Linked DNA regions of Prochlorococcus marinus XMU1404. The protein of the gene in region 1 interacts with the protein of each later gene in a pairwise test. Links are inferred from orthologs where the notes say so. Each region holds a gene or a part of one and is shown in the gene's direction. Other genes may lie near its edges.

Evidence for each region.
Region 2: the proteins of rpe (region 1) and eno interact in binary tests that used the Escherichia coli proteins (3 or more experiments, as listed by UniProt). The link is inferred for Prochlorococcus marinus XMU1404 from one-to-one orthologs.

Annotation. Positions count from the first base shown.
Region 1 is NZ_JAAORE010000002.1:107,718-115,583, reverse strand. What follows is about bases 73-2,988. They hold rpe (ribulose-phosphate 3-epimerase), read left to right. Parts: upstream 73-1,109; coding sequence 1,110-1,868; downstream 1,869-2,988. Other genes in these bases: lptB (LPS export ABC transporter ATP-binding protein), read right to left, coding at 2,933-2,988; ccsB (c-type cytochrome biogenesis protein CcsB), read right to left, coding at 1,891-2,820; glpX (class II fructose-bisphosphatase), read right to left, coding at 73-921. Outside these bases: more of glpX, read right to left, coding at 1-72; more of lptB, read right to left, coding at 2,989-3,661; HA144_RS04240 (DUF309 domain-containing protein), read right to left, coding at 3,756-4,124; translational GTPase TypA, read right to left, coding at 4,136-5,932; HA144_RS04230 (M15 family metallopeptidase), read right to left, coding at 6,058-6,771; chlP (geranylgeranyl reductase), read left to right, coding at 6,885-7,866. UniProt on the Escherichia coli protein: Catalyzes the reversible epimerization of D-ribulose 5-phosphate to D-xylulose 5-phosphate.
Region 2 is NZ_JAAORE010000001.1:197,432-205,337, forward strand. The notes cover bases 2,551-5,506. They hold eno (phosphopyruvate hydratase), read left to right. Parts: upstream 2,551-3,360; coding sequence 3,361-4,653; downstream 4,654-5,506. Other genes in these bases: HA144_RS01080 (ATP-dependent Clp protease ATP-binding subunit), read right to left, coding at 2,551-3,100; HA144_RS01090 (ABC1 kinase family protein), read right to left, coding at 4,657-5,506. Also shown: preprotein translocase subunit SecE, read right to left, coding at 41-283; more of HA144_RS01080, read right to left, coding at 344-2,550; more of HA144_RS01090, read right to left, coding at 5,507-6,324; HA144_RS01095 (hypothetical protein), read right to left, coding at 6,321-6,638; HA144_RS01100 (NAD(P)/FAD-dependent oxidoreductase), read left to right, coding at 6,891-7,847; HA144_RS01105 (P-II family nitrogen regulator), read right to left, coding at 7,870-7,906. UniProt on the Escherichia coli protein: Catalyzes the reversible conversion of 2-phosphoglycerate (2-PG) into phosphoenolpyruvate (PEP). It is essential for the degradation of carbohydrates via glycolysis.

The DNA of each region.
Region 1 (7,866 bases):
TAAGCTACTTGTTCTAACACAATCCCTTTCAAATTTAACTCCGTTAAATAATAATCCATCAGTTATTCCACTACCAGCAAAAACAACATTTTCTCCTGAGGCCAATTCGTTAGCTTCATAGATTTTATCTATATCGGTTATACCCATTTCATTAAGGCGTTTTATATTTCCTTCTTTTGTGTAATCAGCCCATTCAGAAGTTTGAGCAATTGCTGGATCATAAACTAGTTGTCCTTGAAAGTGGCCCCCTAGAGCTCTCATTGCAGCCGCGGAGATAACACCTTCTGGAGCAGCTCCTATACCCATCAAGCAATGTGTTCCAGTCCCTGCGAAACCACATGCAATAGCGGCTTGAACATCACCATCAGAGATTGGTTGTACTTTTGCACCACACCCTCGAATCTCTTTAATTAAATCTTTATGCCTGGTTCTATCCATAACAACTACAGTAAGTTCATCTATAGAAAGATCTAAACAATCACTAAGTATATTCAAGTTTTCAGTTGCAGAATTTCTAATGTCTACTTTCCCTTTTGCAGCGGGGGGGGCTGCTAATTTGTTCATATAAAAATCAGGAGCATTAAAAAGACCGCCAGTATCAGAGGCAGCTAAAACTGCCATAGAACCTCTTTGATTATTTGCGCAAAGGTTAGTTCCTTCACAAGGATCTACTGCAAAATCAACCCCTGGTCCACTTCCACTTCCCACCTCTTCACCTATATAAAGCATTGGTGCTTCATCTCTTTCACCTTCACCAATAACAATTTTCCCTTTCATTTCAATTTTGCCCATTCGCAATCGCATTGCTTCGACAGCTGCAGCATCAGCTTCATCTTTTTGACCAAGTCCTGTAAGTTTTGCTGAGGCAATAGCTGCTTGCTCGACGACTTCGAGAATTTCTTGAATTAATGTTTGATTCACAATTAAATTTTTGAGGATTTTCTAAAAGGTTTAGAGTATGATCTCATAAAAAATGACATTTTTTTTGAGAATTATTATGCTAGTAAGCTTTTTTTAACTCTTTACAGCTGTTACTTTATCAGGCCATGACTTGAAATTAGGAATAAACAACTAAATATAGTATCTTTATTAAATATTTTAAAAATTAAATGACTGAGTCAAATCAAAAAAATTTAGCTGGTGTTAATAGACCAATTCAAATAATTCCTTCTGTTTTACCTGCAGATTGGGCAAATATGGGGGCATGTGTGAAAGATCTTGAGAAAGCTGGGGTGGATAGAATTCAATTTGATGTAATGGATGGAAATTTCGTGCCAAATCTTACTTTCGGTCCTGAAATGATTGCTGCATGCAGGAAATATTGTAATGTTCCTTTTGAAACTCAATTAATGGTAAGTCAATACAATTGTGAAACCATGCTTGAATCGTATGTAAACGCTACTAAAGGAGCAAATGGTGAACCAGGAGTAGTAATAGCTCATGCCGAAGCAAATATTCATTTACATAGAGTTCTTGGAAGAATAAGAGACCTAGGAGGATCTCCTTCTGTTGCATTAAATCCTCATACTCCATTTGAGATGATTAAAAACATAATGGATATGGTTGATCATGTTTTAGTAATGACAGTTAATCCAGGTTTTGGTGGGCAAGCTTATATACCAACAATGCTTAGTAAAATCAGAGAAATAAGAAACTTTATTATCGAAAAAAACCTAAATGTCGACATTGAAGTTGATGGAGGTATAAAAGCAAATTGGACAATTTCACAATGTGCAGATGCTGGTGCTAATTGTTTTATTGCAGGCAGTGGAATGTTTGCTTACCCAACATTAAAAGAGGGATGTGATGACTTGAGAAAAGTTGCACAAGAAGCACAGAACGGGAAGGTGCTTTCAGAACCTCAATAAGATATTCTGCGAGATTAACAAATTACCCAAATATCCAGCCATAACTATGCAACCCTATACCTAAAAAATTAACTCCTAAATAACATACTAAAACGACTAAGAAGCCAGTAGTGGCTAATAATGCTGGCCTTCTTCCTTGCCAACCTTTACTTATTCTCATATGCAAATAAGCAGCATAAAACAACCATGAAATAAATGCCCATGTTTCTTTTGGATCCCAACTCCACCATGTGCCCCATGCCTCATTAGCCCAAACCGCACCAGAAATTAAACCTAGAGTTAACAGGACAAAACCTATCAATATAGAACGATAACTTAATGTATCTAATTCTTCTGAATGAGAAAATTCAATAGGATCAACTAATTCAGTTAAAGGATAGTTATTAGAAATTTTGAATCCTCCTATCCCTATAGAACTACTTCTTATTTGAAGAGGCTTTTTACTATTAATGAACAAAACAGAAGCTGAAAGTAAAGAACCCATTATTAATGCCGCATAACTAAGCATTACGACACTTACATGCATTATTAACCAACTAGATCTTAAAGCTGGAACCAAGTTGGATGATAATTTCAAATCTTCAGGCAAAACAAAACAAGCAAAAGACACAGTCAGCAACTCAATGGGTATAGCAATTGAGGGAATTATTGGAGATTGGTATTCCCTCTCAATCAATAGTTGTCCAATTATTATCCCCCAAGTAAGGAAATAAAGAGATTCATACAAATTACTTATTGGGAAATGCCCAGAAATTATCCACCTAAAAAGTAATTGTAGCGTTATGAATAAATTCACTAGGATAGTAAGAAATCGTACAGTAAAAGAAGACTTTTTTTTGAAAACTGCACCCAAAGATATTGGTAGGTTAATTAATAAAATATAAAAAACCAGAATACCTAACACTGAAACCGGGTCATAAATTATATTTTTAAAAAGATTATTTAATATCATTTCAAGAAGTTTAAGCCTGTTTTAAAATTCAATAACAATCAAATAATAATTTAAAACATACTTATATGAGTAAATATTTAATAATTAAGTTTTAATTTATTTTTGAGGTATTTCAAAGTTTGAAATTATCTCCGAGATAATACTTTTTAACTATTGAGTTATCTGCTAATTCACTTGATGATCCATAAGATAAAATTTTTCCTTCACTTAATACATAAGACTTTTTTGTAATCAGAAGTGTCTCTCTCACATTATGGTCTGTAATAAGAATACCTACCCCGCTATTACTTAATTTAAGAATTAAACTCTTTAGATCATTAACAGCTAGAGGATCGATACCAGCAAATGGTTCATCCAATAATAAATATTTTGGCCCTTTTCTACCCACAGAGAGTGCTCTAGCTATTTCACATCTCCTCCTCTCTCCTCCTGAAAGTTGATAACCATAATTATCTACAAAATTATTCAAATTAAATTCATTAATTAATTGTTCTCTTCTATTTCTTACCGCCGCTCGACTATAAGATGAATTCTGTAAAGCTAAATCTATATTGTCCTTTACAGTTAAATCTCTAAAAATACTCGCCTCCTGAGTTAAATAACCCAAACCAAGTCTTGATCTTATTGGGAGTGGAAGATTGGTTATATTTCTACCATTCATTAAAACTTTACCTTTATCTGGTTTTATATTTCCAACTGCAAGATTAAAAGTGGTAGTTTTCCCTGCGCCATTAGGTCCCATCAAACCTACAACTTCTCCAGGATTTACTGTTATGGAAACATCATTTACTATTAATCTACCCTTAATCGAAAGGGATACATTTTGAATTTTTAAGTTCATCTTCCTGGAAAAAGATTAATTATTTTATTTTCTTGAAAAAAATAAAGAAATAGAAAAAAATAATTTAATTTAAGGGTAAAGATGTACATTTTAATCAAAGAGGTTTCAGAAAAGGCTTATCGTTCTCATTTAAATTCACTTTATATTGTAATTTCCACAATAAATCTTCCAAACATCGGCAGAAAGATTCAAGATCAATACCTAAATTGATCTTGGTTCTAGTTTTTATTCTCCCCAAACCTTCTCCAAGCAAAATAGTAGCTCCATTTAAATTACCTTTACTTAAGTGAAACTGTGAGACAGATACCTGTAGAATCCCTTGGATGACTTGTCTTTCATCACCATCAACAAAATTCCAAATTTCTTCAAAAGCATCATGAGCCTCATACCATTTATGATTATTAAAAAGATTTAAAGCCGTATGAAGGGAATCTTTAAAACATTCTTTACTTTCTTCATCCATGAAATTAAATATTAATATTTTTTCTTCTTATTTATTTTTCTCATCCTTATTGAATCCGGTGTCACTTCTAACATTTCATCTGGGCCAATATATTCAAGTGCTCTTTCAAGAGTAATATCAACTGGTGATTGTAAAGTATCAAGTTCTTCTGCCCCTGCAGACCTCATATTAGTCAACTGTTTAGTTTTACATATATTTAACTCAAGATCTTGAGGTCGATTATTCTCTCCAATTATCATTCCCTTATAAACTTTAACTCCTGGTTTAATAAAATAAACTCCTCTATCTTCAGCATTTTTTAATGCATAAAATGTGGCCACACCTTCCTCAAAAGCTATAAGAACTCCATTTCTCCTAGTTTCAAAGTCTCCTGTTTTAGGTTTATATTCATAAAAAGAGTGACTCATGATACCTTCACCTCTAGTTATCCGAACAAATTCACCACGAAATCCAATTAGTCCCCTTGATGGCACAAGAAATTCTAATTGAGTTCTCCCATCTGAACTCGTCTGCATGTTTTTCATCTCTGCCTTTCGAGAGCCAAGTTTCTCTATACATGATCCAACAGATACTTCAGGCACATCTAAAACCAAAGTCTCTATAGGCTCACATTCAACATTATCAATTTCTCTAAAAATTACTTGAGGTTGCGATATTTGAAACTCAAACCCCTCTCGCCTCATAGTTTCAATCAAAATCCCCAAGTGTAATTCTCCTCTACCTGAAACCGAGAATCTGTCAGGAGAATCAGTTTCTTCGACCCTAAGGGCAACATTTGTTAAAAGTTCTCTCTCCAATCTGTTTTTTAATTGTCTGCTAGTAACAAATTTTCCTTCTTTCCCTGCAAATGGCGAATCATTGACAACAAAAGTCATATTTAAAGTAGGCTCATCAACTTTGATTAATGGAAGTGGATGAGGGGAATCGGGGCATGCTATGGTCTCACCTATATTGACGTCATCAAAACCGGAAACTGCAACAATATCACCTGCGAATGCTTCATTTATATCAATCCTTTGCAATCCCTCAAATCCTAATAGCTTACTAACTTTTCCTTTGATATTTTTTCCATCTTCTTTAATTAAACTAGCTTGCTGACCATTTTTTATAGTTCCATTATGAATTTTTCCAATTACAATTCTACCTAAAAAATCAGAATAATCTAAAGTAGTGATTTGTAGCTGAAGAGGCTTATTTGAGTCGCCCACTGGAGGCGGTACATGTCTAATAATAGCTTCAAAGAGAGGCATCATATTGTCACTATCAGATTCCATTTCCTCTTTTGCGAAACCAGATAGGCCACTCCCAAAAAGATAAGGGAAATCGCATTGATCATCATCGGCTCCTAATTCTAAAAACAAATCAAGGACCTTATCAATTGCTATTTCAGGTACTACTCTAGGTCTATCAATTTTATTAACAAAGACTATCGGCCTTAGTCCTTTTTCTAATGCTTTTTTTAAAACAAATCTTGTTTGAGGCATCGGTCCCTCATTTGCATCAACAATAAGCAAACAGCCATCAACCATTCCCAGAACCCTCTCGACTTCTCCTCCAAAATCTGCGTGTCCTGGTGTATCTATAATATTTATTCTTGTGTCTTTATAGTTAACTGCAGTATTTTTTGAGAGTATAGTAATTCCTCTTTCTCTTTCAAGATCGTTCGAATCCATTACGCATGTAGGAATCACTTCATTGTCTCTAAAAATTCCTGATTGAGATAACAATGCATCCACAAGAGTTGTCTTCCCATGATCGACGTGGGCAATAATTGCAACATTCCTAATTTCTTTTATCGAAGATGACATTTATAAAATCTATATAAAAAGAAGATGACTTTATCAAGGCTAACTCAAAGAATGCTTATTATGAGAATTTTCTTTTTAAGACTTAGAAAAAATATTTATATTGAATAATTTAGAAAGTGAACTGATCACAATTCTCTATTTGAACTTTCAAAAACTTTTAAAGCTTCAATTGATCCCTCATATCTCCAATGCCAAGGTTCATAATCTATATATTTATTATTTTTGTTGAATGATAACTTAAAGTGAAATTTAGCTGCATTCTTTTTTAACCATCTAAAAGCATCAGTATTTTCGAATTCGGTCTCAAAGTCTGTTTCTCTTTGTGTAGCATCACCAATATCAATTGCAAAACCAGTACTATGTTCAGAATATCCTGGGGGAGCTGAAACTCTAGCTCTTTCTGCGGCTTCTTGGTTTCTAAAAGATTTAAGAGAATAGAAGATTTCTTTTTGCAAACTTATTGATCTATAGCCACTCAAGAAAACTAAATATATACCATCGTTTTTTGCTTCGTCTCTCATCTTTAATAAAGAATCACGCATATCGATATGAACTTCAATATTGGGAGCAATTAAAACTAATTTCTCCTTAGGAATTTCGGCATAGGGTAAATGACCTAAAATTCTATGGTCGTGATTTATCTGTGCCTGAAAATTGAGATCACCAAGAGATCCAATTTCTATATTTCTAATTAATCGCAATGTAAAGATAGAAAAAAGTAGAAAAAGAAATGGAGAAAATATTAATGATTTTTTTAATAAAATAGAGTTGGGATTATTTAAATGGGTTCGTTTAGCTAGAGGTATATCAATTTGATTTAAATCTTTGTTTTGTTCCAATATTTAGAGGTGAATCTTGAAAACATATTTCGATATTAACTATTATTTTAAGAAATGCACTTTTATAAGCAAAAAAGATGTAGTTTTTATATACAGTATTATTTTTTTTTCATATGTTGAGGGTAGCTATTATTGGAGGAGGTCCAAGTGGTTCATGTGCTGCAGAAATACTTGCTAAAGCTGGGATAAAAACTTGGCTCTTCGAGAGAAAATTAGATAATGCTAAACCATGTGGAGGAGCTATCCCTCTCTGCATGGTAGAAGAATTTGATTTACCTGAGTCAATTATTGATAGAAAAGTAAGGCATATGAGAATGATATCTCCATCAAATAGAGAGGTAGACATAAGCCTAGATAAAGTTTATGGGAAAAGCGATAATGAGTTTATTGGGATGTGTAGAAGGGAAGTTATGGATGCTTTCATGCGGAATAGAGCATCAGATCTTGGAGCAACACTAATAAATGGATTAGTTACTTCTATTGAAACTGGTAATAATAATCAAGGTCCTTATAAACTCTCCTATTCAGATTTTACCAATGGAGACAAAAAAGGAGAGCTTAAGGAGCTTACTGTTGACCTTCTAATCGGAGCTGATGGAGCCAATAGTAGAGTAGCAAAAGCGATGGATGCAGGGGATTATAAAGTTGCTATTGCATTTCAGGAGAGAATTAAACTTCCTAAAGAAGAAATGAGTTACTACGAAGATCTTGCTGAAATGTATGTAGGCACTGATGTTTCTCCAGATTTTTATGGGTGGGTATTTCCTAAATATGATCATGTTGCAGTGGGTACTGGAACCATGCAAAAGAATCAGTCATTAATTAAAGGACTTCAAGAGGGAGTAAGAAATAGGGCAAAGAAAAGACTTGTCAATGGTGAAGTAATAAAGGTAGAGGCACATCCTATCCCTGAGCATCCAAGACCCAGAAGAGTTGTTGGGAGGATGGCTTTGGTTGGTGATGCAGCAGGTTATGTCACCAAGAGTTCTGGGGAGGGTATTTATTTTGCAGCAAAAAGCGGGAGAATGTGTGCTGAAGAAATTGTTGAGGCATCAAAAAATGGTCAAGTAATTCCATCAGAAAAAGATTTAAAAA
Region 2 (7,906 bases), on another replicon or contig:
TTTATTAAGATCTTTATTTAAATGGATATTCAGGGGTAATTTAACCAAAAATTTGAGAGGCTGCCCATCCATAGAATCTGCTGACAGAGGCTATGGCTGCCGCAGAAAAAGATACCATAATTATAACCGCTACTGATTCACTAAAAAGTTGTTGTTTGTTTGGCCATACGACAAGTTTGAGCTCATTGTAGGTAGAACTAAAAAAATTATCCTTTTTTTTAGGCTCTTCTATTTCAGGGGAATCTTTTTTAAGAGGTTCTTTATTAGTAGTGGGACTTGTCACAAGATTTTTTGTAATTAAGCTTTATGCTTTATCTATTATTTTAGCTTATTGATTTACTCCTCAGCTAGGTTTAAAAAAAATCTCATTCTTTTTAGAAGGGTTAAGTTTTATTGTGATATTTTTTTTGTTTTTAAAGTTATCCTCTAAAAGTTTTGCAGCTAAGGGATTTTCTATCTGTCTTCTAAGCTCCCTGCTAAGTGGCCTAGCACCATATTCAGGTTCGTAAGAATCGGTTGCAATTTTATTAATAACTTTTTTATCTATATTGATATTGATTTTCTGTTCAAGAAGTAGGTTTTTTAAATCTTCTGTTTGTAAAATAATTATTTTTTGAAGTTCATCAATAGATAATGGATCAAACTTTACTACTTCATCAATTCTATTTAAAAATTCTGGTCTAAAAATTGAAGATAATGTATTACTAATAGAATCTTCAAGAGTTTGTTGATCCTTCTCTAACTTTCCCTCACTTTTAGAAATTTTTTGTGAATACTCAAGTATAGATTTACCAGCTAGGTTACTTGTCATAATGATTACTGTATTTTTGAAGTCCACAGTCCTTCCTTGAGAGTCCGTTAATCTTCCTTCATCTAAGACTTGTAAAAGGATATTAAATACTTCTGTATGTGCTTTTTCTATCTCATCAAGAAGTATTACTGAATAGGGTTTACGTCTTACAGCTTCAGTTAATTGACCACCCTCTTCATAACCAATATAACCTGGAGGAGCTCCCAAAAGTCTTGCTACGGCGTTTTTCTCCATATATTCACTCATATCTAATCTTAAAAGTGCGTCTTCTTCATCAAATAAAGCTGTAGCAAGAGATTTTGCTAATTCTGTTTTGCCAACACCTGTAGGACCCATAAATAAAAAAGATCCAATAGGTCTTTTAGGACTTTTCATGCCAACGCGAGCTCTTCTAATCGCAGCAGAGACAGTTTCAATAGCTTTTTCTTGTCCAATAACTTTTTCACTTAGTTCTGTTTCAAGATTGACTAATTTCTTACGTTCATTTGAAACTACTTTGGAAATTGGAATACCTGTGATTTTTGAGATAACATCAGCAATATCGTCAGGTTCAACTTGATATTTAAAAGGGAAATTTCTATTTTTCTTTATTTTACTAAAGTTCACTTCAACTTTTTGTATTTTATTCTCTATTTCACTTAAATCTTTTTCAAGCTTTTCTAAGTGATCTAAATCATTTTCAATTTCGCGATTTGATTTATCTTTAATTTGTTTGGTTAGCTTATCTTCTTCTTTCATCAAAATAGATAATTTCTCCATTTCTTCCCTCAAATTGTCCCAATTGTCCAAAAGAACGTTCAATTTCTCCTCTGATTGTTTTCTCATATCAGATAGTTTTTCTTGAGCTTCATTATTGTCTCCTTCCCAATTATTCAGTTTTTCATCAATAGTATGAAGTTTGTTTTCTAGTTGGAGAATTATTTGAGGCTTATTATTAAAATCGATTTTTAACTGTGCAGCTGCTTCATCAATTAAATCTATTGCTTTATCAGGAAGACATTTATCGCTGATGTATCTGTCGGCCAATTTTGCAGAATGTTTTACAGCCTCTTCAGAAATTTTTATGCCATGGTGTGATTCATATTTCTTTTTGATACCTTGCAGTATTGTTGCGCTTAATTCTACTGAAGGTTCATTAACTGCTATCTTTTGAAAGCAATTATTCAATGCCTGATCTTTTTCAATAGTTTCACGAAATTTCTCAGGTGTTGTTGTACCGATACATCTAAGTTCTCCTTCAGATAGTAAAGGTTTTAAAATATTACTAATGTCGGTAGAGGATCTGTCAGAACTCAATATTGAGTGAATTTCATCAATAAATAGAATCATTCCTTGGCTTGGATTGTTAAGTTCCTGCAATATTAGGCTTAGTCGTTCCTCTAGTTGGCCTCTAAATTTTGTTCCAGAAACTAAAGCACCTAAGTCAAGTGAAATAATTTTTAAGTCTTTTAAAGAATCAGGAACTTTTTTGTCTACAATTAATTGCGCAAGTAATTTTGCAATTGAGGTTTTACCAACTCCAGGATTGCCAATAAGTATAGGATTATTTTTGTTTCTTCTGCAGAGTACCCTCATTAAATTATTGATCTCATTTTCTCTTCCTAAAACAGGATCCAGTAAGCCTTTTTTGGCTGATTCTGTTAAATCTTTACCATAAATTGAAAGAGCATTCTCATCTTTTTCAACTTGTTTTTTGGTTTCAATTTGAAGTTCACTTTTGGGTAATGTAACAATAGCTTTTTCAAATTTTTCATCTTTAACTAAAGTCTCTTTGTTTGATTCAAAATTAGATTGATTATTAATCTCAATTACGTTCTCGTAATTAAAAGAATCTTTTGATTGATTAATATTTGGAAAAAACTTTAATTCTTCCTCTAATTTTTCCATTGAAAGATTGCCTTCTTCAAAAACATAATTTCCAATTCTTAAATCCCTTCCAAGAGCAATTAGTAAATGAGGGATTTCTATTAATTTCGATCCCCATTGAATTTTAATCTGATTCGCATTATCTAATAAAATTTCTAAATCTTCTCCGATAGTAAAAATATCTGACTCATTTGTTGGTGTCTCTTCTAAAAAATCTTCTGTTATGTCTAAAACTATATCTTGGTCGATTGATAATTTTTCAATGAAAGCAAAGAATTCACTTGATGAGAACAACGTATGAATTATGTGTTCAATATTAAATTCGCTATGATCCCATTTTTTTGCGGTTTCTTCCCCTAATAAAAGAAGATTCCAACTGATATCGCTAAAAAGTTCAGGACTGGATGTAAGTGTTTCTCTCATAAACTATAAAAACTATAGTTGATTATTAATTAATATTCTAAATAGGATATGCAATAATAATCATCCAATAATTTTAAATTGTAAGATGAATTTGAAAAATATGTTTATGACAAGGGTTGCTGGGACTTTTGAATTAATAAAAGCTTTAACTAATATCTAAGTTGTTCTGAAATTGAAATTATATTTGGTTAACATATATATTTCAGATGTTAGCCAAATAGTTCAGCTATTAATAGGATTTAAATAGTAATAATTAAATTGTGAAAGAAACTATTGATTTTCTTATTGATACTATTGAAGCAAGGCAAGTCCTTGATTCAAGAGGTAATCCAACTGTAGAGGCAGAAGTGTTTTTGGAATGTGGTGCAAGTGGTAGAGCAATTGTTCCAAGCGGAGCTAGCACTGGTGCTCATGAGGCACATGAATTAAGAGATGGTGGCTCAAAATATATGGGAAAAGGTGTTATGAATGCTGTTAATAAAATTCATGAAACAATATCCCCTGCGTTATGTGGTTTGTCAGCTTTAGATCAAACTGCAGTAGATAAATTAATGATTGAAATTGATGGAACTCCTAATAAGTCCAACCTTGGAGCAAATTCAATCCTTGCAGTAAGTCTCGCAACTGCCAGAGCATCAGCAAATGCTTTAGAAATTCCCCTATATAGGTATCTTGGAGATCCATTATCCAATCTTCTTCCAGTCCCATTGATGAATGTAATAAATGGTGGTGCTCATGCACCAAATAGTCTTGATTTTCAGGAATTTATGCTCGTCCCACATGGAGTTAATAATTTCAGTGAATCATTAAGAATGGGTACTGAAATTTTTCACTCATTAAAATCATTACTTGACCAAAAAGGTTTATCTACTGCGGTAGGCGATGAGGGTGGATTCGCGCCTAATTTGTCATCAAGCGAAGAAGCAGGAGACTTATTATTAGAAGCAATCCATAAAGCTGGATTTAAGCCTGGTGAGCAGGTATCTTTAGCTTTAGATGCAGCTAGTACTGAATTTTATAGTGATGGTATCTATAAATATGAAGGGAAAAGTTTAAATAGTTCTGAAATGATTTCATATCTTTCAAGATTAGTTTCTAATTATCCAATAGTTTCAATAGAGGATGGTTTAGCGGAGGATGATTGGGAGGGTTGGTCAGAATTAAATAAAGAACTAGGAAATAAAGTTCAGCTTGTAGGTGATGATTTATTCGTTACTAATACAGAAAGGTTAAGGAAAGGGATTATGGAAAAATCTGCCAACTCAATCCTAATAAAGGTAAATCAAATTGGAACATTAACTGAAACTTTGGAAGCTATTGATTTAGCTAAAATGTCTGGTTTCACGAGTGTTATAAGTCATAGAAGCGGTGAGACTGAAGATACAACAATTGCTGATTTATCTGTCGCCACAAGATCTGGTCAGATCAAGACAGGCTCTTTGAGTAGAAGTGAAAGGATTGCAAAATACAACAGGCTTTTAAAAATTGAAGAGGAATTAGGAAATCAAGCAAGATTTGCCGGAGCTTTAGGTTTAGGTCCAAAAAATATATAGTTTTTAGCGCTTAAGTTTTTCTAAACGTGAGCCTTTTCTCATACTTAGTTGGCATTTTATCCAATCAATACTTATTGGTAGTGCAAAAAAAAGTGGCAACAATGCAAAATTATTTTGTTTATTAGTTACAAGTAAAGCAGATGCAATTGATAAGCTTCCTATAAGAATTGAATGGCCTAAAGTTTTTTGAGCAGTAAACATTTTTTTGAATTGCCGATCAGACTCTCCCATTCTTATTTGCAATTGTAAATCGCCCTGCTCTAATCTTTCTAAACTTTCATCTATTCTTTTTGGAATTCCAACAGCTTTCGATCCTAGTTCACCTACTTGTTTTCCAAATTGGTTAATTAAATCGTTGGGAGTTTGATTATTTGAAGTCATAAGTTCTATTAAATAAGGCTTGGTCACTGATACAAGGTTAAACCCTGGGTCAAGCATTCTACCAACTCCTTCAAAAGTTGATAGAGCTCTCATCACAAAGATTAAATCTACTGGCAGTTGAAATGGTGTTTCATAAACAAGTTCGTATAAATCTCCAGATAATTTTTCAATAATATTTGGACTAAATGGTGGAGTTAAGGCTTCTTTAAGCATCAATCTAACTAATCTTCTGACTGGTCCTACATCAATATCTTTTGAAATTAGCCCAGCTTGTTGTAATTGACTAACAAGTGATGAGGCATCTCTTAAAGCAGCAGCCTTAACCATCCCCCCTAATCTTGTTTGAAGATTATTTGAGATATTGCCCATCATTCCAAAATCATAAAAAATCAATTTACCTTCATTTGAAACTGCTAGATTCCCTGGATGAGGGTCTGCATGAAAAAAACCGTAATTTACTAATTGTTTTAAATAGCTTATTGCACCTATTTCTGCAATTTTTGGTAAATCAATTTCTTGTGTTTGTAATTTTTCTAAGTCGCTTATTTTTGTTCCTTCTAGATAACTTAAACAAAGTACTTTTTCACTGCTCATATCCCAAATTACTTCAGGAACTACAATGTTTTCATCATCAAGAAATTGCTGTCTAAATCTTGCTGCATATTGTGCTTCACAATTAAAATCAAGTTCCTTAATGAGAACTTTCCTACACTCTTTAGCAATCTCAACCCAGTTTCTACCTCGACTCCAATTCTTATTTTTCTGCAACAAACCTGCTATTTGCTGCATTATGCCTAAATCGATAATAAACAATTCTTTTAAATTGGGTCTTTGGACTTTAAATGCTACTTTCTTACCATCTTTTAAAGTTGCCTTATGAACCTGAGCAAGTGAAGCTGATCCAACCGGATCAATTATTATTTCATCTATTTCATTAAACTTAGATCCAAGTTCTTCTCTAATAGTTTCTTCAACTTGGGCAAATGAAAAATTAGGAACTTGATCCTGCAATTTAGACAATTCCTGTATCCATGTATTAGGAATTAAATCAGGTCTCGCTGATAATAGTTGCCCAATTTTAATAAATGCTGAACCAAGCTTTATTAATTGATTAGTAAACCACCTAGCTCTTTTAATTTGGACCTTACTTTTTTCATTGCTCTTAGTTTGAAAAATTGTAAATCTAATATTATCTATCCATAAATTTATTAAAAGCAAAATCAGAGTTATCCAAATAAGAAAGGCCCTCTTCAATTTTTTTAAAAGATAACGAAGAATGTGATAACTCATTTAATTTGATTATTTATCTTTTTATTAATGAGATCAATTTGCTTATGGATACCTTCAATTTCATTTAAAGCTTTTTTTATTTTGGAATCTTTAGAAGAATTTGTGGACTCATTTTCTTGAATATTTTCGGCTTTCTCCATTCTTGAGGCTTCTTCGATTATGGATTCTTTCAAGCTATCAAATTCTTTTTTAAGAATTTCTGGAGCATCCTGAGCAATATTTGTTGCTTCTTCAATTTTTTCAAATAATATCTCGTTTAATTTTTCGGTTAATTTCTTAATAGCAGCTTTTAAAAGGTAATCAGAGTTGGTCATGAAAAATATAATGTTTCTACGGCAATTGATTTTTTCTATATGACCTAATAATAGATCAATACAGAACATTTCACGTAACTGATCATTTTGATAATTAATTTTTTATATTTTCCTATGTAAGTTTGTTTCTATATTATGCTTTTTTCTTTTTTTTCTTTTAACTTATATCTATATGAAGGTTAGGTATTTACATTAAAGATATCTTCTAACCAAGAACTCATCTAATTAGCTATTAAAAGGAGTTTTATTAAATTGGAAATCATTGAGTCAGATGTAGTTATTATCGGAGGAGGTCCTGCCGGATGTACTTGCGCACTTTATACATCTCGTTCAAACTTAAAGACAGTAATTTTAGATAAAAATCCATCTGTTGGCGCCTTAGCGATAACTCATCAAATAGCTAATTACCCCGGTGTTCCTGTTGATATAAGTGGGGATAAATTACTTACCCTAATGAGAGAACAGGCTGTGCAATACGGAACAGACTATAGAAGAGCACAAGTTTTTGGAATAGACGCTAGTGGAGAATGGAAAATGGTTTATACACCAGAAGGCACTTTCAAAGCTAAAGCACTTGTACTTGCAAGTGGAGCCATGGGTAGGCCTGCTTCATTTAAGGGTGAATCTGATTATCTTGGCAAAGGAGTAAGTTATTGCGCTACATGTGATGGGGCTTTTTATAAAAATAGAGAAGTCGCCGTTGTTGGAGTGAACAAGGAGGCAATTGAAGAGGCAACTGTTTTAACTAAATTTGCATCAACTGTGCATTGGATTACATCAAGTGATCCTAAATCAGACAATGAAGAAGCGATGGAATTGATGGATAATTCAAATATAAAACATTGGAGTAGAACAAGATTATTGGAAATATTAGGTGATGATATGGGCGTGAATGGGGTTGTTGTAAAAAATAAACAAGAAGAAAATCCTATCAACTTAAATTTAGATGGAGTCTTTGTCTATATGAGCGGTTCAAAGCCTATTACTGATTTTTTAGGGGATCAAATTGCTTTAAAAGAAGACGGAGGAGTTATTGTGGATGACTTTATGTCTACTAACTCTGATGGAGTATGGGCTATTGGAGATATAAGAAATACACCATTCAAGCAAGCCGTAGTTGCGGCTTCTGATGGATGTATAGCTGCAATGTCAATTGATAGATATCTAAATAGTAGAAAAAATATAAGAGTCGATTGGATTCATTCTTAAAAATAAATATTTCTTCCTTAATTTAAAGGGGTGTTGCTTCAGAAATATAAGCGACTCCT